DNA from 2 places in the Listeria sp. PSOL-1 genome. Region 1 is predicted to be linked to the other one. Evidence: a T-box and tRNA genes for the amino acid it is inferred to sense, from the RefSeq annotation. Region 1 holds a T-box; the other holds one or more tRNA genes.
The links. A T-box is a leader RNA that pairs with one kind of tRNA and senses whether it is charged. The one in region 1 lies ahead of leuS (leucine--tRNA ligase), so its partner is inferred to be a tRNA-Leu.
Positions count from the first base shown of each region.

Region 2: it has a tRNA-Leu gene. The T-box ahead of leuS (leucine--tRNA ligase) is inferred to sense a tRNA for this amino acid. The anticodon was not compared.

Region 1 is NZ_LR760298.1:600,467-610,791, reverse strand. Features, by position in the region: gene frr (ribosome recycling factor) at 82-639, opposite strand; gene pyrH (UMP kinase) at 639-1,367, opposite strand; gene tsf (translation elongation factor Ts) at 2,542-3,429, opposite strand; gene rpsB (30S ribosomal protein S2) at 3,504-4,256, opposite strand; gene leuS (leucine--tRNA ligase) at 4,448-6,859, opposite strand; T-box leader at 6,921-7,120, opposite strand; gene G6Q10_RS03025 (amino acid permease) at 7,167-8,567, opposite strand; gene G6Q10_RS03020 (tRNA modification radical SAM protein MnmL/YtqA) at 8,707-9,663, shown strand; gene G6Q10_RS03015 (tRNA 5-(aminomethyl)-2-thiouridylate-methyltransferase MnmM) at 9,660-10,244, shown strand; gene asnB (asparagine synthase (glutamine-hydrolyzing)) at 10,321-10,325, opposite strand, start outside.
Region 2 is NZ_LR760298.1:168,069-178,393, reverse strand. Features, by position in the region: gene G6Q10_RS00870 (ArgE/DapE family deacylase) at 32-1,174, opposite strand; gene rbsK (ribokinase) at 1,234-2,127, opposite strand; gene G6Q10_RS00860 (hypothetical protein) at 2,148-2,501, opposite strand; gene G6Q10_RS00855 (CsbD family protein) at 2,694-2,897, opposite strand; gene G6Q10_RS00850 (Asp23/Gls24 family envelope stress response protein) at 2,932-3,360, opposite strand; gene G6Q10_RS00845 (DUF2273 domain-containing protein) at 3,384-3,587, opposite strand; gene amaP (alkaline shock response membrane anchor protein AmaP) at 3,600-4,154, opposite strand; gene G6Q10_RS00835 (GlsB/YeaQ/YmgE family stress response membrane protein) at 4,177-4,428, opposite strand; gene G6Q10_RS00830 (hypothetical protein) at 4,796-5,167, opposite strand; gene crcB (fluoride efflux transporter CrcB) at 5,254-5,616, opposite strand; gene crcB (fluoride efflux transporter CrcB) at 5,619-5,999, opposite strand; fluoride riboswitch at 6,064-6,122, opposite strand; gene G6Q10_RS00815 (hypothetical protein) at 6,295-6,723, shown strand; tRNA gene G6Q10_RS00810 (tRNA-Leu) at 7,033-7,116, shown strand; gene G6Q10_RS00805 (DUF3139 domain-containing protein) at 7,553-7,930, opposite strand; gene G6Q10_RS00800 (YiiX/YebB-like N1pC/P60 family cysteine hydrolase) at 7,949-8,416, opposite strand; gene G6Q10_RS00795 (hypothetical protein) at 8,403-8,561, opposite strand; gene G6Q10_RS00790 (aldo/keto reductase) at 9,386-10,210, opposite strand.

The DNA.
Region 1 (10,325 bases):
GGAAGATAAAATTTTAATGAGAGAAATAAAAAGCATTCCCTACTATCAGCAAAAGGAATGCTTTTTATTGTGATTCAAAAATTAGACTTCCATAATTTCCACTTCTTTATTCTTTGCAATTTCCTCAATGTTTTTAATGCTAGTATCTGTCAAATTCTGAACATCATCACTATACGAGCGTAAATCATCTTCTGTAATCTCGCTTGCTTTTTCTAATTTTTTAAGTTCATCATTTGCATCCCGGCGAACGTTACGTACAGCAACTTTTGCTTCTTCAGCGATTTTTTTCACTTCTTTAACAAGTTCTTTCCGGCGCTCTTCCGTTAGTTGTGGAATGGTTAATCGAATAACCGAACCATCATTATTTGGCATTAAGCCCAAATCTGATTTCTGAATGGCTTTTTCGATCTCACCAAGAATCGTTTTATCAAAAGGTGTAACCATTAAAAGACGAGCTTCAGGAATTGTAATTGATGCAAGTTGATTAACAGGTGTAGCCGCTCCGTAATAATCTACAGATACACGATCAAGGATAGACGCATTTGCTCGCCCAGCTCGAATACTTCCAAGATCACGTGATAAAACCTGCTCTGCTTTTTCCATTTTTTCTTTTGATACTGTTAAAATTTCTTTACTCATTATTCTTTCCCCCTAACAGTTGTTCCGATTTTTTCACCGAGAATAACTCGTTTAATATTATTATTATCTTCTTCAAAGCTAAAAACAATCAATGGAATATCATTATCCATACTTAAAGAAGATGCTGTTGAATCCATTACTTTCAATCCTTCTTTAATCACATCTAAATAAGATAGTTCTTCATATTTTGTAGCGTTCGCATCAATTTTCGGATCTGCATTATAAATGCCATCCACATTATTTTTTGCCATTAAAATAACTTCTGCTTCAATTTCAGCAGCTCGAAGTGCAGCTGTTGTATCCGTTGAGAAATAAGGATTTCCGGTTCCTGCTGCAAAGATAACAACACGTCCTTTTTCTAAATGCCGAATAGCTTTTCTGCGAATATATGGCTCAGCGATTTGGCGCATATCGATGGATGTTTGCACACGCGTTGCTACACCGATATTGTCTAAAGAATCTTGAAGCGCAAGTGAATTCAATACCGTTGCAAGCATACCCATATAATCAGCAGCAGCTCGGTCCATCCCCATCTCACTACCTAGTTTACCACGCCAAATATTACCGCCGCCAACAACAACAGCCACTTCAATACCAAGTTCAACAATTTCTTTTATTTGCCTAGAGATAGAATTGACAACACTTGGATTAATACCAAAGCCATCTGTTCCAGCTAGCGCTTCACCACTTAATTTTAAAACAACACGTTTATATTCTGGGGTATCCATATTAACCTCCAATAACTATTCTATTTCAAGATAAAAGGTTCTGCTTTTATCCACCGTCTTTTATTCTACTAGAAAATAAGCAATTAAAAAAGTAATTTTATCTAAAAAACAGCTAAAATTTACAAACAAGCTATCCCTCGTTTACCATTTGGATAAAATGGCACTAGCTAAAGGAAGATTTGTAAATCGAATAGAAACAATTTAATTTTATCGTTCCCTTTCACTTACGCGCTTATTTAAAATTGATTTTTTTACAGAAAATATGCATATATATCACTTTACATTTTATTTTAACATCTTACTAAAAAAATTAAACGTGATAAGATTAGCGATGCAAAGGCGAAAAACGATAATGACGTTTAACCCGATTGATAAACGGAAATGGAGTAATATACTAAATAAACCTAAAAGAATACATTCATTTTATTGAGTAATTATTACTAAAAATATTGTATATGTGAAGAAATTGTGAACATTGCTCTAAAAAACTATCTTTTTTTCAAAAAAGATATAGGATTAATAGTGTACATCTTTTATAATATAGTTAGCAACGAAATAAAGGAGTTTTACAGTTTATGCGTGTTTTTTGTACGATCTTATCATTACAGGCAGGTATTATATCTTTGTTAGCCAGCTTGTCGATTCCGCTTACGGAAAACTATAATTTATTCTCAGTCCCAGACTCTCTCTCCATGAAGGCAAGTTTAATAACCGCTATTTTACTCATTTTTGCAGGACTTGCCATGGTCTTCTCGAAAAAAAGTGACCTTTATTTATTTCTTGCATTAGTGTGTTGGACAGTTGGGCTCATTATGGGCTTAATTCTTTCCCCGAGTTTCTCTGGCATTTTCTTTCGACCAATTTCGTGTGTAATTTGCCTTTTTATTGGGTTATTTGTTTATACAGACCCACATAGACATATTAAATAAGTGAAAGAAGTGTGTTTCTTTTACTCAAGATAAAAATTTAGAGGCACAAAATTCATTTCTTAATGTTTTTGTACCCAAAATCTATATTTTGTTAAAATTAGACAAAATATAGATTTCTTTTGTTTTTTCTGAAGTCTAAAAAACAAAAACTAGTTTGATTTCTCTACTTCTTAAGAGCTTTCCTACTTCCATGTACGAAAAAACCCCATTATCTTAATGATAACGGGGTTTTTTAAGATTATATCTTAGTCTTTTTTCACTTGGCTCATAACTTCTTCAACAAAGTTATCTTCTTTTTTCTCTAAACCTTCACCAACTTCAAAACGAACAAATGAAGCAATCGTTGCGTGATGTTCTTTTACATATTGTCCAACTGTAATATCAGGATTTTTAACGAATGGTTGGTCTAATAAAGAAATTTCGCTTAACCATTTGCTTAGACGGCCTTCAATCATTTTTTCAACAATATTTGCTGGTTTTCCTTCGTTAAGTGCTTGTTGTGTTAATACTTCTTTTTCATGCGCTAGCTCTTCAGCATCTACATCTTCACGTGAAATGTATTGTGGGTTAATCGCTGCAACGTGCATAGCAACATCTTTTGCTACAGCCGTATCGTTTGTACCTTTAAGAATAACCAATACGCCAATACGACCGTTCATATGGATATATTCACCAGATGCACTATCTTCGCTTTTCTCTTTAATATCAAAACGACGTAGTGAAATGTTTTCACCAATCTTAGTAATGGCTTCTGTAATGTATTCTTGGGCAGTCACACCTTTTTCAATATCTGAATTAAGGGCTTCTTCAAGATTATTTGGTCGTGTTCTTAATAAATGGTTAGCTATTTTGTTAACAAGCTTTTGGAAGTCATCATTTTTAGCAACGAAATCTGTTTCTGCATTGACTTCTAAAACAACTGCATGTTTATCATTACTAGCAACATGAGTCATACCTTCAGAAGCAACTCGGTCCGCTTTTTTAGCCGCTTTTGCAATCCCTTTTTCACGAAGATAGTCAATTGCTTTATCCATAACGCCTTCAGTTTCAACAAGGGCACGTTTGCAGTCCATCATACCTGCACCTGTTTTTTCACGTAATTCTTTTACCATTTGAGCAGTAATATTTGCCATTTTATTTCCCTCCAATATTGATCTTTAAAAAAAGGTGATAAGTTTTTTCCTTATCACCTTGTAAGTTTTAAAACTTAAGCTTCAGTTGTTTCTTCGTTTGTTGTTTCTTCTTTTGTTTCAGCAACTGGGGCTTCTACATTTTCCTCGCCTTGATTCACTTCAATGATCGCATCTGCCATTCTAGCAGTAAGAAGTTTTACTGCGCGGATTGCGTCATCATTGGCAGGAATAACATAGTCGATTTCATCTGGATCACAGTTTGTATCTACAATACCGATGATTGGGATATTTAATTTACGTGCTTCAGCTACGGCAATGCGTTCTTTACGTGGATCAACGACGAACAACGCTTTAGGAAGTGCTTTCATCGTTTTAATTCCGCCTAAGAAACGCTCTAATTTTTCTTTTTCTTTTTTAAGAAGAACGACTTCTTTTTTAGGAAGGACATCAAATGTGCCATCTTCTTCCATTTTTTCGATTTGTTTAAGGTATTTTACACGTTTTTGAATCGTATCAAAATTTGTAAGCATACCACCTAACCAACGATGATTAACATAATATTGGCCAGAACGTTCTGCTTCTTCTTTTACAGAATCTTGTGCTTGTTTTTTTGTACCTACAAAAAGAATTGTTCCGCCATCAGCAGCAACTTCACGCATGAAGTTAAACGCTTCATCAACTTTTTTTACTGTTTTTTGTAAGTCGATAATATAGATGCCGTTTCTTTCTGTGAAGATATATTTCTTCATTTTAGGGTTCCAGCGACGTGTTTGGTGACCAAAATGCACGCCTGCTTCTAACAATTGTTTCATTGAAATAACAGCCATAGTTATTCCCTCCTGTTTGGTTTAATTTGCGGAAAATCCGCCCTCCATGTAGGTCCTTCAAATAAAAGACTTGTTGCCAAGCACCCTCTTATTTGTCGCTACATGTGTGATTTAACATCGTTTTTAACTATACCATAAATCACTGTGTGCGTCAATATTATTGGAAGAAACTAAAGCGCTCTTCCTGCCTATTAATTTGCTACAATATTTACCAGTTTTTCTGGAACAACAATGATTTTTCGAATGGTTTTTCCTTCGATGGCTGCTTTGATTTTTTCATCAGCTTGTGCTAAGCGCTCTAGCTCTTCTTTTGTTGTTGTTTTAGGCACTATTATTTTGCTTTTTACTTTCCCGGCTACTTGTAAAACGATTTCTACTTCTGATTCGACGAGCTTAGCTTCATCATACTTCGGCCAGTTTGCGTAAGTTATTGTTTCTTTATGACCAAGTTTTTCCCATAGCTCTTCAGCAACATGAGGAGCAATAGGTGCAAGCAACTGAATAAAACCTTCTGCATACTCTACTGGTAGCGTTCTTGCTTTATACGCCTCATTGATAAAAATCATCAGTGCTGAAATGCCTGTATTGAATCGTAAACTTTCATAATGATTGGTTACATCTTTGACCATTTGATGATAGGCTTTTTCTAGCATAGGATCATTTTCAACCGTTACTTTGTCGGTAAGTTCTCCGGCTTCATTAATCAATAAACGCCATACTCTATCAAGAAATTTACGCGCGCCTTCAAGTCCCTTATCATTCCAAGCAATCGAGGCTTCAAGCGGACCCATAAACATTTCATAAAGGCGAAGTGTATCTGCTCCGTATTTTTCTACAACTTCATCAGGGTTCACAACATTCCCGCGTGATTTAGACATTTTTTCATTATTTTCACCAAGAATCATCCCCTGGTTAAATAGTTTTTGGAAAGGTTCTTTTGTTGGTACAATACCAATGTCATATAAAAATTTGTGCCAAAAACGAGCATAAAGTAAATGTAGCACTGCATGTTCTGCACCGCCAATATAAACATCGACGGGAAGCCACTCTGCTAGTTTTTCAGGTGCTGCAATGGCTTCTTGATTATCTGGATCAATGTAACGTAAGAAATACCAGCTGGATCCAGCCCACTGTGGCATTGTATTGGTCTCGCGTCTCCCTTTCCGGCCATTTTCATCTACTACGTTTACCCATTCTGTCAAATTAGCAAGTGGTGATTCGCCTGTCCCAGAAGGCTTAATTTCTGTCGTTTTAGGAAGAAGAAGTGGTAATTCTGCCTCAGGTACAAGCGTTGTCTCTCCGTCTTCCCAATGAATAACAGGAATAGGCTCGCCCCAATAACGTTGACGACTAAAGAGCCAATCACGCAAGCGATAAGTGATTTTTCGTTTGCCGTCCCCTCTTTCTTCAAGCCAGTCGCACATTTTTGTTATCGCTGCTTCTTGATTTAACCCATCTAGAAATTCTGAATTTACGTGTTTACCGTCTCCACCATATGCTTCTGCTGTGACATTCCCGCCCTCAACAACTTCAACAATCTCTAAGTCATATTTTTTGGCAAACTCATGATCGCGTGCATCATGACCTGGGACAGCCATAACTGCTCCTGTACCGTATTGAATCAGTACATAATCGGCCACCCAAATTGGGATTTTTTTGCCATTTGCTGGATTCATTGCATAAGCTCCAGTGAAAACCCCTGTCTTATCTTTAGAAAGGTCTGTACGCTCAAGATCGCTTTTTAGTTCCACTTGTTTTTGATACTGCTCGACAGCTTCCTTTTGACTTGCAGTTGTGATAGAGTCAATCAATTCATGTTCAGGTGCAAGTACAGTATAGGTCGAACCAAATAATGTGTCAGAACGAGTAGTAAAAACAGGAAAAGCATGGTCAGTATCTGCTACTTGAAAAGTAATTTCTGCACCTTCTGACTTTCCAATCCAATTGCGCTGCATATCTTTAATATTTTCTGGCCAATCGACAAAGTCAAGGTCACTAAGCAAGCGGTCAGCATAAGCCGTAATTTTCAGCATCCATTGACGCATCGGTTTGCGGTAAACTGGGAAGCCTCCTCGCTCACTTTTACCATCAATCACTTCTTCATTAGCTAATACTGTTCCAAGTGCAGGACACCAATTCACTGCCACTTCTGCTTCATATGCTAGCCCTTTTTCGTATAATTTTTCAAAAATCCACTGTGTCCATTTATAATAATTCGGATCTGTTGTATTGACTTCTCGGTCCCAATCATATGAAAAACCTAGTGATTTAATTTGACGCGTGAAATTTTCAATATTGTGAGCGGTAAATTCTGCTGGATCATTCCCTGTATCAATGGCATACTGTTCTGCTGGAAGACCAAAAGCATCCCAGCCCATTGGATGAAGTACGTTATATCCTTGTGCTCGTTTCATCCGCGATAAAATATCAGTAGCAGTATAACCTTCAGGATGCCCAACATGAAGCCCTGCACCTGATGGATAAGGAAACATATCCAGCGCATAAAAATTTTCTTTATTTTTATCTTCTGTCGTACGGAACGTTTTATGATTATCCCAATATTTTTGCCACTTTGGTTCGATTGTTTTGTGATTGAATGTCATTTTTTTACCTTCCTTTTTTGAATTTTTGGCTATAAAAAAATCTCTCGTCTCACAGCTTCTGCTATGGGACGAGAGATTTTCCCGCGGTACCACCCAAATTAGTGTTTTATTCCACTCAACTTTGTTCCTTAACGCGGAAAACGGGATCAGAATCCTGACTCCAAGACAAGTTCATCATGTTCTTCGTTCGGCTTACACCAACCGCCGACTCTCTATTTACTCCAGAACGACAAGATTACTACTTCTTTTCACAGCCACCTAGTATATTAGCTCTATTGTAGCTGATTTTCTAGCTTTTGGCAAGATGCTATTCTTTTTTTAGTTTCATTAGAGGATATAAGAGAAACCCAGCTAAAAACAAGCAGAGGCTTAATAAGAAAACCTTCAAATCTGCTGTACCGCTCTTAATAATCCAGGCCGCATAAATAAGTGCTAACGCTGCAATAATAAAATCAAAATAGCGTTTCATCTTCTTGTTTTTCTCATACGTTTCACCAGTCAATACCAATTTTAACTGATAAAGTGGGGAAATAAAATACTGGACTAAAAAGGCAAGTGTTGATACTTTAACTACAAAGTCATAAGCAAAGGCAATATCTCCTGAAAGCGTTGAAAAAATGAAAAGCTGCGCTGCAAAACAAGTCAGAATGAGCGTTCGGACTGGCGTTCCGTTTTTATTTACTTTTTTCAGAAATGGTAAGAAAAGGCCATTTTTTGCTGCTTGATACGGTGCTTCTGAACTCATCATCACCCAGCCAATAGCAGAACCAAACAAGCAAACAAGGGCAAGTAAAGCCATAACAGCACTGCCGCCGCTTCCTGTTACAGTGTTTAACGCATCAGCAAGTGGACTCGCGCTATTTAATAATTCATTTTTAGGAATCAAGCCTAGCGTTAATACAGAAATTGTAATATAAAGCAATACAGCAATGACTAAGCCAGAAATCGTAGCTGCTTGAATGACCCTACCTGACTTCGCTCTCCCAGCAAACATCATCGCAGACTCAATTCCAATAAAAGCCCAAAGTGTTACAATTGAAGCTCGATTAACTTGCGCGAGTAGTCCATTTTCTACTCCACTTGTATCGATAACAGGGTGATACCAAGCGCCCATTCTTGCAGACTCAAAAGCAAACACAGCAATAATAATGAATAAAAAGAAACCTATTACTTTAGCAGAGGTGGCTAACAAGTTAATTTTTCCTGCACCACTAACTCCTTTTGAAATAATAAAAGCTACGCCCCATAGTAAAAGTGAGCAAATGAGGAATGTTAAAACCCTACCTTCTTGAAATGAATAACTACCAACAGTAAACCAAACTGCTTTACTGTTTAAGACTGGAAAGAAAACAGATAAATAACCGGTGAAAGAAGTGATAATGGAAACATTCCCAGCCCAATTAGCTACCCAATAACTCCAAACAGCAATGAACCCTGCCATCTTTTTAGCTTTAGGGTTTGCAAATAAAGCGTAAGCATGACTTTGTGCACCAATTGTTAATTCTGGTTTTTTTACAGCTAAATTGCCAAAAACAAGCGCAATCATTAAAACTCCTGCACCTGTTAACGACCAAGCTAATAAAATCGCAAGTGGACTGGCTACTTCTGCCATCTGTCTAGGTAGCATAAATATACCAGAACCGATCATATTACCAATAACCAAGCTTGTTAAAACAAAATAACCCATTTTTTTCTTGTTTGTTGTCATATCTGCATCTCCCTTTATCTTATTATCACATTACCAAACTAAAGCATTTTAATTATCATAACAGCTTTTTATTTTTTCGTCAATAACAAACACAAAATATGATACACTAAATTAAGAAATATAAAGGAGCATAAATCAATTGAAAAAAATTAACCCTTTCCCTTATAGCAATGATAATAAACGTTATCATACATGGAATTATTGTTTACGAAATCATTTTGGTGAAAAAACATTTAAGATTGCACTTGATGGTGGCTTTGACTGTCCTAATCGTGACGGCACTGTAGCAAAAGGTGGCTGTACGTTTTGTAGTGCAGCTGGATCCGGTGATTTTGCCGGCAGTAGAAAAGTTGATCTTAAAACACAATTTAACGAGATTCGTAATAAAATGCACCATAAATGGAAAAATGGCAAATATATTGCTTATTTTCAAGCCTTTACCAACACCCATGCAAGTGTTAGCGAACTTCGCGAAAAATATGAAAGTGTCTTAAATGAAGAAGGCGTTGTTGGGCTTTCCATTGCAACAAGACCAGATTGTTTGCCAGACGATGTTGTTGATTATTTAGCTGAACTAAATGAGCGAACTTATTTATGGGTCGAACTTGGTTTACAATCCGCCCATAATGAAACGGGGCGTTTAATTAACCGGGCCCATGATTATGATTGTTATTTAGAAGGTGTAAGTAAGCTCCATGCGCGTGGTATCCGCGTTTGCACTCATATTATTAATGGCCTTCCAAAAGAAACCCCCGAAATGATGCTTGAAACAGCAAAAAAAGTAGTTCAAAGTGGCGTTTCAGGGATAAAAATTCATTTACTCCATTTGCTAAAAGGGACACCAATGATCGAAGACTACAAACGTGGTGACTTAACCTTTTTGACACAAGAGCGATATGTTGGGCTTGTATGTGATCAACTAGAGATCTTGCCCAAAGAGATGGTCATTCATCGGATAACTGGCGATGGTGGTGTAGAAGATTTAATTGGCCCCATTTGGAGCTTAAACAAATTTGAAGTGCTAAATGCCATTGATCAAGAGCTCATTTGGCGAAATAGCTATCAAGGAAAATATAATGAGGGAAGAAACAGATGAATTTAGAAAATATTTTACAGTTTAGTCATTCATTACTCAAAAAAATCGTTTTTCCAGGTGATGTGGTGATTGACGCAACATGTGGTAATGGACATGATACTTTATTTTTAGCACAACTTGTTGGTGTAAATGGCATGGTTTATGGCTTTGATATTCAAAAAGAAGCAATCGAAGCTACAGCCACGCGTTTAGAGGAAGCAGCAGCACATCACCAAGTTCAACTTTTCCAAACAAGTCACGAAAATATCCATACAGTCGTTGATCAACCTATTAAAGCAGCCATTTATAATCTTGGTTATTTACCTGGCGGTGATAAAGCGATCACAACAAACCCTTCCTCTACATTAACAAGTATTGAACAAGCATTATTAAAACTAATCAAAGGTGGAATGGCCATTTTAGTCATTTATCATGGGCATCCAAGTGGTAAACTGGAAAAAGAAGCCATCCTCACATTCGTTCAAGACCTCGCGCAACAAGATTTTCATGTCCTTGAGTATCGTTTTCTTAACCAGCAAAATCATCCACCATTCGTTATCGTGATTGAGAAACGCTCGGAGAACTATTCTCCTTGCTCATAGTATGGCTTTCCCCTATAATAAAAACTTCAAAAGCTAGTATAAAAACTAACTTTTGAAGTTATAATAAATGGGATATCTATT
Region 2 (10,325 bases), 430 kb from region 1:
CAAGCGTTTACAATTCTATTTGTTTCACCAGTTAATTTAAAAACTGTTTAGCAATTTCTTTATACACATCAACCATCTCAAGATAGTTATCTGTATCAACATTTTCGTCTATTTGATGCGGCGTTTCATTCCCTGGGCCAAAAATAATTACTGGAAATTCTTTTTTAGATTTTGTAAATTCTGCTGCATCCGTTCCACCAGATATACCAAGAAGCGGGATATCTTGACCAATTTGTGCTTTAGCTACTTTCTCTGCAATTTTGATAAGTGTTGATTCCCGGTCACTAAATACCGGTTGTTTATCATAATCCCATGTCAGTTCTAAATGAACATCTTTTTCTTGATTTAACTTTTCGAGAATTTCTTTAAAAATTTTTCTGACCGTTTCGTTATTTTCTTCTGGAATTGTACGAATATTCCCTTGTAATTCTGCTGCTTCAGGGATGCTATTTACTTGCTCGCCACCACTAATCACCGTTACATTATGGATAAATTTTCCTAAAATAGGATTTTCCTTCGACATTTTAGCTACTTGATTTTCAACTGCATTATAAAATTTCAATAAGTTATCAATCGCGTTAATGCCAAGTTCTGGCATTGAACTATGGGCGTTTTTTCCGTAAGATTTAAGTGTATAATTCATAGCACCTTTATGAGCATAAACAATATGATAACCACTTGGCTCGCCAATAATTAAGCCGTCTAAATCATCAGCATAACCTTTACTTGTCAGCTGCTCTGCTCCAAGTTCACCAATTTCTTCGCCAACTGTTGCTAATAATTTAATTTTTCCGTTTAAAGGCGTTTTTTCTTCTTTTAATTCAATCATAGCAATAACGAGTGCTGCAAGGCCTGACTTCATATCTGTTGCACCCCGACCATAAATTTTTCCATCTTTTTCAGTTGCCTGAAATGGCGGAAATGTCCACTTACTTTCATCCCCAGCCGAAACAACATCCATGTGTCCTGAAAAGCCTAACACTTTCCCTGCATTTTTGTCGCCTACTTCACTAACTAAACTCGCGCGTTTTTCTGCATAAATTACTTTTTCTGAATCAATTCCGTGATCTGTTAATAATTTCTTTAAGTAGTCTGCCACTTCTTCTTCGTTGCCATTAGTCGAATTAATATTAACGAGGTCTTTCAAAATTTGAATCTTTTCTTGTTGATCCATGCCATTACCTTCTTTCTTTAAATTCAACTATCTATTCCCTATTGTATTCAAAATAAACATTACTGATTGAGTTCTTCAGCAGTTGGAAGTGACGTGTATGCCCCGTATTTTTCCACAACTTTTGCTGCTACTTTTGCTGCTTTTTCTGCTGCTTGGTAAATGGAAGCACCTTGTGCTAAAAAGTGAGCAAATGTCCCAATATAACTATCACCTGCTGCTGTTGTATCGATAACTTTTGCCTTTACAGCTGGAACTTCATGAACACTTTCACTAGTTATAATAAGCGAACCTGCCTCCCCAAGTGTAATAATAATGGCCTTTATTCCACTTTTTATCAGCTCTTTTGCTTTTGCAACTCGCTCTTCTGTTGTTTTTGACTGATGATTTGTCACGATATCAAATTCGGTTTCATTGGGCATAAAATAGTCCGTTAACTCAAGTAATTCTTTTTTACAAAATTTTCCAGGTGCTGGATTTAAAATTGTCGTTTTCCCTGCTGCTTTTGCTTGTTTAAATGCACTTAAAATCGTTGCTTCGGCTATTTCAAATTGGGAAATAACAATATCGCAATCAGCAATACATTGTCGTTTTAGCTCATTTAATGAAAATGCTTTATTGGCACCTGCATAAGTTAAGATCATGTTTTTACCACTTTCCTCAATAAGAATCCAAGCTATTCCAGTTGTGGTATCAAGCATTTCTACTTGCTCATCATCAATGTGTTCATCTTTTAATATCTTCTTTAAAATACGCCCATTTTCATCATCACCAACCGCTCCAATAAAAACAACCTCACTACCTAACCTAGCAGCCGCAACCGCTTGATTGAAACCTTTTCCGCCAGCTGAGTCGCTTATCTCTTGTCCTTCGAGTGTTTCTCCTATTTGTGGAAGTTTTGCTAGCGTCATCGTTTTATCCATGTTTAAACTACCTACAACACAAATTTTACTCATCAAAACCCCTCATTTTCGCGTTAATTATTTTTATTCCGTTTAAAATTAATATAACTAAAGCTAATGATAATGCAAATTCCACAAACAACTGGTCGAAAATAAATTCCCGAAAAACTAGGCACAAAAAGCAGTCCTAAAATAACGCCAAATACCCAAAATAGCATCGCTAAAAAAAGTAAAAAATCGTCTCGTTTAGAACAAATAATCAAAACCCCTGCAATAAGCATCATAATCGACAAGCCTAGACTCGCATTCTTTGCCAAGCTTTCTGGAACGATAAGGAGATGGGTCCCGCTTGGCTTAATAGCAGATATAAAAGAAATAAACCCTAAAATAGATGCTTGAATCGATATAATTCCTGCAAAAACACGCATGATAACACTCACCTTTTCTACTGACTCAATCGTCTTTTTGTTTTAAGCATAGCATGCTTTTAAAAAGAAGTCATAGTTTTTGTTTATCGTATAAATTTCAAAATATAAAAAATTGATATTTAGCTTATGAATCATAAAAACTCCCTTTATAGTAGTTACTATAAAGGGAGCTGTTTAATTTTTTGTTGCACTTTATTTGTCTTTTTTGAACTTGTCTTTTGCTTTATTCGCAAAGTCCTCTGCTTTTTCCTTTGCATTATTTGTTACTTCTTTAAATTTGCCAGTAGTTTTATCTTTTACACCTTCTGCTTGTTGTTTTTTATCGCCAGTAGCTCCTCCTACACGATCTTTTACTTCGCCTTTTGCTTTATCTTTCATACCATTATCTTCAGTCATTTTTCTCATTCTCCTTCATTCATTAGATTTTTAATTAGTTTGAACGATTATCATTTGTATCTTTAGCTTTTTTATTATCTTCTTCAAGTTCACGTCTTGTTTTTACATCTGTAACGTTAAGGTTAATTTCAACAACCTTTAGTCCAGTCATTCTACCTACTGCTTCGGTAATTTTCTTGACAATTTCGTTAAAGATTCCAGGAATACTTCTACCATATTCAACAACAGCAGTAAGATCTATCGCTGCTTGCTTTTCACCCACTTCAACATCAATTCCTTTTGTGATGTCTCCATTGCTTGTGAAGCGTTCAGTTATGCCACTAATCATTCCACCTTGAAGGTCAACAACACCATCCACTTCTTTTGCCGCAATTCCTGTGATTTTTTTGATAACTTGATCATCAAATGTTAGTGAATTTTTATGAGTTTCTTGTTCTCCATTTTGTCTGCTTTCTTCAACCATGTCTAATCACCTTTCTTTTCGTTTTATTTAGAAATAAATTGAAACCATTTTTGTAGATCTAACGCCCCGTCGCGCCATTTCCCAATAACAAAACCAATCGCTATTAACAGCAAAATAAGTAATGTATAGCCAAATCCGATGGTAATCCAGAGCACTGCTATAATGAAACCTAAGAGCGTCCAGAAAATTCTTCCTCTGTATGGCTTTAAAAATTCAAGCAGATCCATTCTGATTCCTCCTTAGACAACACGTGCTTCATTCTTCTTGCGTTTTTCCGGAATTCTTTCTTCCATACGGATATCAACAGAAACATGTTCAATTTGAAGCAATTCCTTGAGTCTTTCTTCTACATTGGCTTGCAAATTTTTTCCAGCTTCAGGCAGGTGAGAAAGAGGAATTGTCCCTCCAGAAATGGTGGCTTGAACTGATTGTTTCTTGCTATTTAATTTTGTGTAAACTTCTGGCTGCTTTAAAATATTCATCTCATGTATGGCATGTAAAATTGTGCTATTAATCATTGTCTGTGTTAACTGAATATCTCCTGCTGGTGTTAAAATATGGAGTGCACGCACTTTTTGTTTTGTTGCAATCGCTGCAAAAAACAACAGGAAGAACACAAAAAAGATTAAAACAGCAACAACAATCATGACATTCATAAACCAATTGGAACTACTGTAAGTTTGTATTTGATCTGAAAAACCAGCAAGCGGATAAACTAAAGCAGCAAATATTGCACTACCAATCATCCCTACTAATCCAATCAGAAGAAAAATCAGTCTAACAAACCCATTCATAAAACAGCACCTTCTTTGTTTGTTATTTTTTGCTCATCCCGATAAAAAATGAAATAATTGCTACTAAAATGACTGCACCAATGATGGAAGGAAGAATAGCCATTCCTGCAATATGTGGACCCCAGCTACCAAGAAGTTTTTCCCCTAACCAAGAGCCAACTAGACCAGCAATAATGTTACCAATCCAACCAGCGGGGAGTTTCCTACTGGTAAGCGCACCAGCAATAATCCCAATAACAGCACCAACAATGAGTACCCATAACAAATGCAACATCTTCGCACCCCCCCTTTCTTATTATCTTTTCTATATGTAGATATCCATTTATTTAAACTTTTAAACTTACTTTTTTATTAAATTGAATAAATTATTTCTAACTATCGTAGTAGAAATTAAGAATAGCTACTGATAATGCCAAAAACAAAATGCTTTAAATAACATTTAAATCTACCCTGCGCATACAAAAAAAGAGTCTAAGGCATCATGTGCCTCAGCTCTATTTTTTAAGAAAATATGATTCAAAAAAGATAGTATAAGTTCTATAGTTCGAACACGACAAACTAATAGAAAACGCTTGCATTAAAGAGTTCATCAGAAGAAGAAGTCTGGCAAACCTCTTCAATCGCGCGTGCTTGTCGCCGAGCTATTTTGTTAGCTTAATAGAAGTTGCTGGGTTTGAAACTTTACCTGGTGATGGAGAAACGATTTTTGTCCCTTCAGGAAAAACGGCAGAAAAACGGTCTCCTTTTCGTAATGAAGCGATTTTTGTCGTTTTACCAGAAGCATCTGTAATTTTTGTTGAATCATTTAGCAGAACAGTTAAGTCTCGTGAATTTTTTTCTGCCTCACCTTGCCAACTCAACGTGCCATTTACCATTAAAGTCTTATTTTGAACAGCTGAACTTGCATCACTAATTGTACCATTTACTACCACTGCAGGAACACCTTGTTTACCGCAACCAACGGCTAAAAAAACAAATAAAGCAATGATAGAAAGGAAAATAATTTTTTTCATACAGATTACCTTTCAAAAATCTTTTTTTCTAGCATATCATGCCAAAAACTTAGCTACAATAGTTTATTTGACTTCTTAAGCTTTTCTTATAAGTTATTGCCAACGATCACACCAAATGCAGCAAAAAGTAAACCGAATAAATAAGATAAACCTGTATAAGAAAAAAAGATTTGATATTCTTTTTTTAAGAGTAATTCAATATTTTCAATTTTAAAAGTAGAAAATGTGGTATATCCTCCTAGTAATCCTGTTCCAAACAGCAATTGCCATGCTGGTGAAAGATTTGAAGAAATAAGCAGACCAAGCAAAAAGGAGCCACTAAGGTTAATAATGAAAGTCGCCCAGGGGAACTGTGTGTGCCACTTATTTTTTAACCAATTAGAAAAACCGTATCTTATCATACCCCCAACCGCAGCACCAATTCCGACAATCAGTAACTGAATAATCATATTCAAAGCCCCCTTCGCTTTACTAAAATCCAGCTTACTTTATAACCTACACCTGCAAACAGCAAACCCCCACATAAACTAACCACAATATAACTAATCGCAAGAAAATATTGCCCGTTCATTAACAAATGAATATTTTCAACACTAAAGCTTGAAAATGTAGTAAAAGAACCGACAAAACCTGTCCCTAAACCAGCAATTAATTGCGGTGGAACATCCACATTTTCCGCAAAATATTGCATAATGATTGCTAACAAAAATGATCCCAAGAGATTAACGACAAGTGTTGCAATGGGAAAGTTATTAGCATTGATAAGTAAGCTAATTCCATAGCGGCTCATGCCACCTAGTGCACTGAAAATAGCAATATATACGTAATACATTTTCTAATCCTCCTCTAAGCAATTAAAAATCCTGCTTAAACAAGCCTAGGGTTGAACTAAGCTTACTTAAACAGGAGTCATCAGCATATTGCGGTTTTAGCGAACTCCATCGCTCTTTCATTTTTACTATACAACGAAAATATTTTTTAAGCAAGCAAGTTTGTTAGGTTGTATAGCGGTTGATGGTCAATAGAATGAGAGATATTATTTAAATGAAAGGGTTTCTCTTTGTTTTACTTTTCACATAATATTATGATAGATTTAGATTAAATATAAACAAAAGAGAGATGATAATATGATTCAAGCTGACCGTATCATTAGTTATAATATTAATCTAGATTACCTTTTAATTTTACACACTGAACTAGATATACCCATTGCTTCTACTGTGTGGGAACGCTATTTAAAAAAAGCATTAATTATTTCTGATCCAACTATTGGGAAGATCGTAGACACATCTGACTATACTCGAAATATTTTAGAAGAGTTGCATCTAAATAAAAATATTTTAGCCACAAATATTCAAGAATATCTATCGAATAGTTTTGATATGCAATTTCCTAATACTTTATTACCTCATAATCCAGAGCAAATCTTCTTCAAAAAATATGAAGAGGCTTCATATAAGCAAAAATATATCATCTTAGTGACGCATCCTATCCCTCATTCATTCTCTAAATTAGACAAAACAAATGATTTATTGGTAGAAACAATTTTAATATAAATGATTTTATAGGCAAAATACTCTAGTAATTTGCCTGGATATTTTTAATAAAATTAGGTTGCTTCTGATAACTTGCTTTTTTCTTAGCACGCCACATTTATAAGATTCAATCTCTTCTATTTTTTTATTTAATAGTAATGATATAAATCAATTGAGTGGTAATAATAGCTAATAAAAGGCATGATAGCTTAGATAGAATGCCAACTTGACAAATTTAGTTGCGCTAGGATATACTAACTTAGCATGTATATAGATATAATAACCTTGCGCGTCTCATTAGGTTGTGTGGGTGAAAAACATTGATATTAAGCGGTCGTGGCGGAATCGGCAGACGCGCTAGGTTGAGGGCCTAGTGGGCATTAGCTCGTGGAGGTTCAAGTCCTCTCGGCCGCATCTTACATTAGCAATGAGTTTCAGGATTAATTTATTTTTCCTGAAACTCGTTTTTTGTTGTTTGGGGCCTGGGATGGGCCTGATAAAACTTTAACATGATCTTACACCACAAAAAAGGATGCAGTTTAAATACGCCCTTTTCCAACTAATTTCAGATATCAACAAAGTAAATGAAAGTTGTTAAGTTCTGTCCCATTTCTGCTCTACAAAATTGAACTAAAAACAGCCTCGAGATAAGCTTTTAAACTATAAAATGAACAAAAACTACTACCTGCTTAACAGGGAGTGGTTCAAAGTGGTTAGATGATTACTTTTTTTATTTATGAAAGTCTAGGACTAACACAATAAGCGTAACAAGTGCTAGTGTAAGCATCAGTGCTTTATAAACAGACGTGTTTTTTTTCTGGAAACACTCAAAACTACATAGCTCTATTTTCTATTTTTCTTTAAAATCATCAGAAAGCGGAGGATGTTTAATAGACGGATCACTTGAATTAAGAGCGGTCCCATTCTTATAAACATTAAGAGATATATGGTAAGGGTCACTTTTAGCCCAAGAACGATAATAATAAGAGTACTCTTTCTCTGGATCTGTTTTAATTTTATAGGTTGCTCTATAGCCCCCTTTCATCAGGCTAGCTCCTGAATCAAGTAATTGCATATCTTTTCTATTGATTTGCTGAGCCGTAATATATTTTTCTATCGCTTTTTTTCCAAAGTACTTTTGTACAGGTACCTGATAAATATAGAAAATCATACCAATCAAAATAATGATACCTACAGGAACTCCTGCCCATAAAAATATTTTTTTCATAAATATAATTCCTACTTTCTAAAAAGTCTTTTTAAGCTGGGGTTTATAATTAGCTGTAAATGTTCCTATTAAAAAATAAGGAGCTACAAATCCATTCTTAGGATATACTACCTTAGCAGCTCCTGAACCAAAATAATAAGCTTGATAAACTAACTTGGAACAATAACTAGGGCTTTTTTGATAGAGATGGTAATCTATACCATAGTCAAGTTGTATATTTTTCGTTGCACTTCCAGTTGTTGAATAATAATTACGATCAGCATAACGTGCTACTCTCTTCGCCATGTCTTGATCTTTTAGCCTGTAAACTTTTACATATTTCCCACTATTGTCATATTCCTTCAACCAACTACTTACTGTGCTTTGCCTATTATTAGATTTTGCAGGACGTCGGCCTGTACCTGGCATGTCCAAAATGTAATTATCACTATTTGCGATAGCAGCATGGCCTGTAATCCCCTTTGAACTGGTATTATTTGTAATCAAAATGTCGCCAGCCTTTTATAGCAAAGCCTTTCCATGAAGCATGTGGTGTAACATCATTAAAAACTTTTGTATCCCCCTCTGGAGGGATTCCGTAGCGATTCGCTTTCAACCAAGCAGCATAATTTGTTGCCAAATCCTTCGGCAATATATTCTCCTTGACAGCCTCTTTAAAATTAGGATAGAATTCTTCTTCATTTTCTGTCTTCCATCGCGCAAAAGTTTTCGTTTCAGGATTAATAATATTTTCTGATACAGCTTGATTATAAATTGCTTGAAAATTCGGTTTTTTTCTACCCCGCCTACATTAATACTGTGTGTAGGTACCACTAGTAATACTGAGGTAAGAGTAAGCAAAAGAAATAGTAAACTCTTTCTCATATTTTTGTCTCCCTTTTTATTATTTTCTAATAATTACACTATATCATAAAATCGCTTTCAAAATCAAAATATATAACAATATTTTTTTCATAACGCTCACACTAGAAAGGAACAAAAAAGAGATGAATCGTAATGACTCATCTCTTAATTTTTGTTTTTCTGCACATAGCAGCTTATTTTAAAAATACACCCTGGAAATGCTATCACTCCTTGTTTAAGAGGACAAAATAAAACTATTGTAAAACTTCATGGCAATCAACTTAAAATTAAAAGAATCCATGATATATATGCAATATTCTTGATTTACAAAAGCTATTGTAGCGTAGAGTGCTAAACAATAAAAAAGAATTATCTCGCTAGATACAAGAGAACAAAAGATTATTATTGACATAGTTCCTGTATTAAAAGGTTTTTCGTAGCATTGAATAATTTGATTGACAAGCTATATTAGTTTGATATTACTTAGATAAGGCACAAGGTTAAAACTTTGGGTGTCTCTAAGCTCAAAAAATCTTATTTGCTTCAAATAATGATATTTCACGAGACAAAAGCCCCCAAAAACTAAAATAATCAGTAGCTTCTTTCCAGTTATTAGAAATTAAATTCCTCCGGATCTGGACCTGTACGTTCGTTTTTATTCAAAGCATTAATCGCTTCTACTTCTTCTCTACTTAGCTCAAAATCAAAGACTTGGGCATTTTCAATAATCCGTTCTTTATGAACAGATTTCGGGATAGTCACAATCCCATTTTGCAAATCCCAGCGCAAAATAACTTGGGCTACTGATTTACCATGCTTATCAGCAATAGCTTTCAAATCAGCATTTGCTAAGATTTTTCCGTTACCAAGTGGAGACCAGGCTTCAACTACAATATTGTGTTCTTTACAAAATTTGCGTAAAGGCTCTTGTGTAAGTAATGGATGAAGCTCAATTTGATTTACCATCGGCGGGATCTCAGCGTCTTCCATTAATTCTTTTAGATGATGTTCATGGAAATTACATACACCGATTGCTCGCACTTTTTTATCTTTATATAATTTTTCAAAAGCGCGCCATGTCTCTTTGAATAGTCTAGTTCCTGGCCAATGAATGAGGTATAAGTCAAGATAATCAAGGCCTAATTTGGCAAGGCTTTTGTCAAAGGCAGCTAACGTTGATTCATAACCTTGATCAGCATTCCAAAGTTTTGTTGTCACAAATAATTCATCACGTTTTTTTCCTGATTCTTTAATAGCACGGCCGACACCATCTTCGTTTTTATAAGCGGCGGCTGTATCAATGCTGATATATCCTGTTTCTATTGCCCATTTTACTGAATTCACTGCTTCTTCGCCATCTTTAACCTGCCATACACCAAATCCCATATGTGGCATCAGAACGCCATTTGCAAGTTCCACTGTATCTTTTAAATTCATCATTCATCCTCCTAAAAATTAATACTTCCTTATCATACCCTTTAAAGCGTATTGTAAAGCAAATATTTAGCATTTTTTTATTATCATAGCTCTTAACAGCCATTTTAGAGTACAT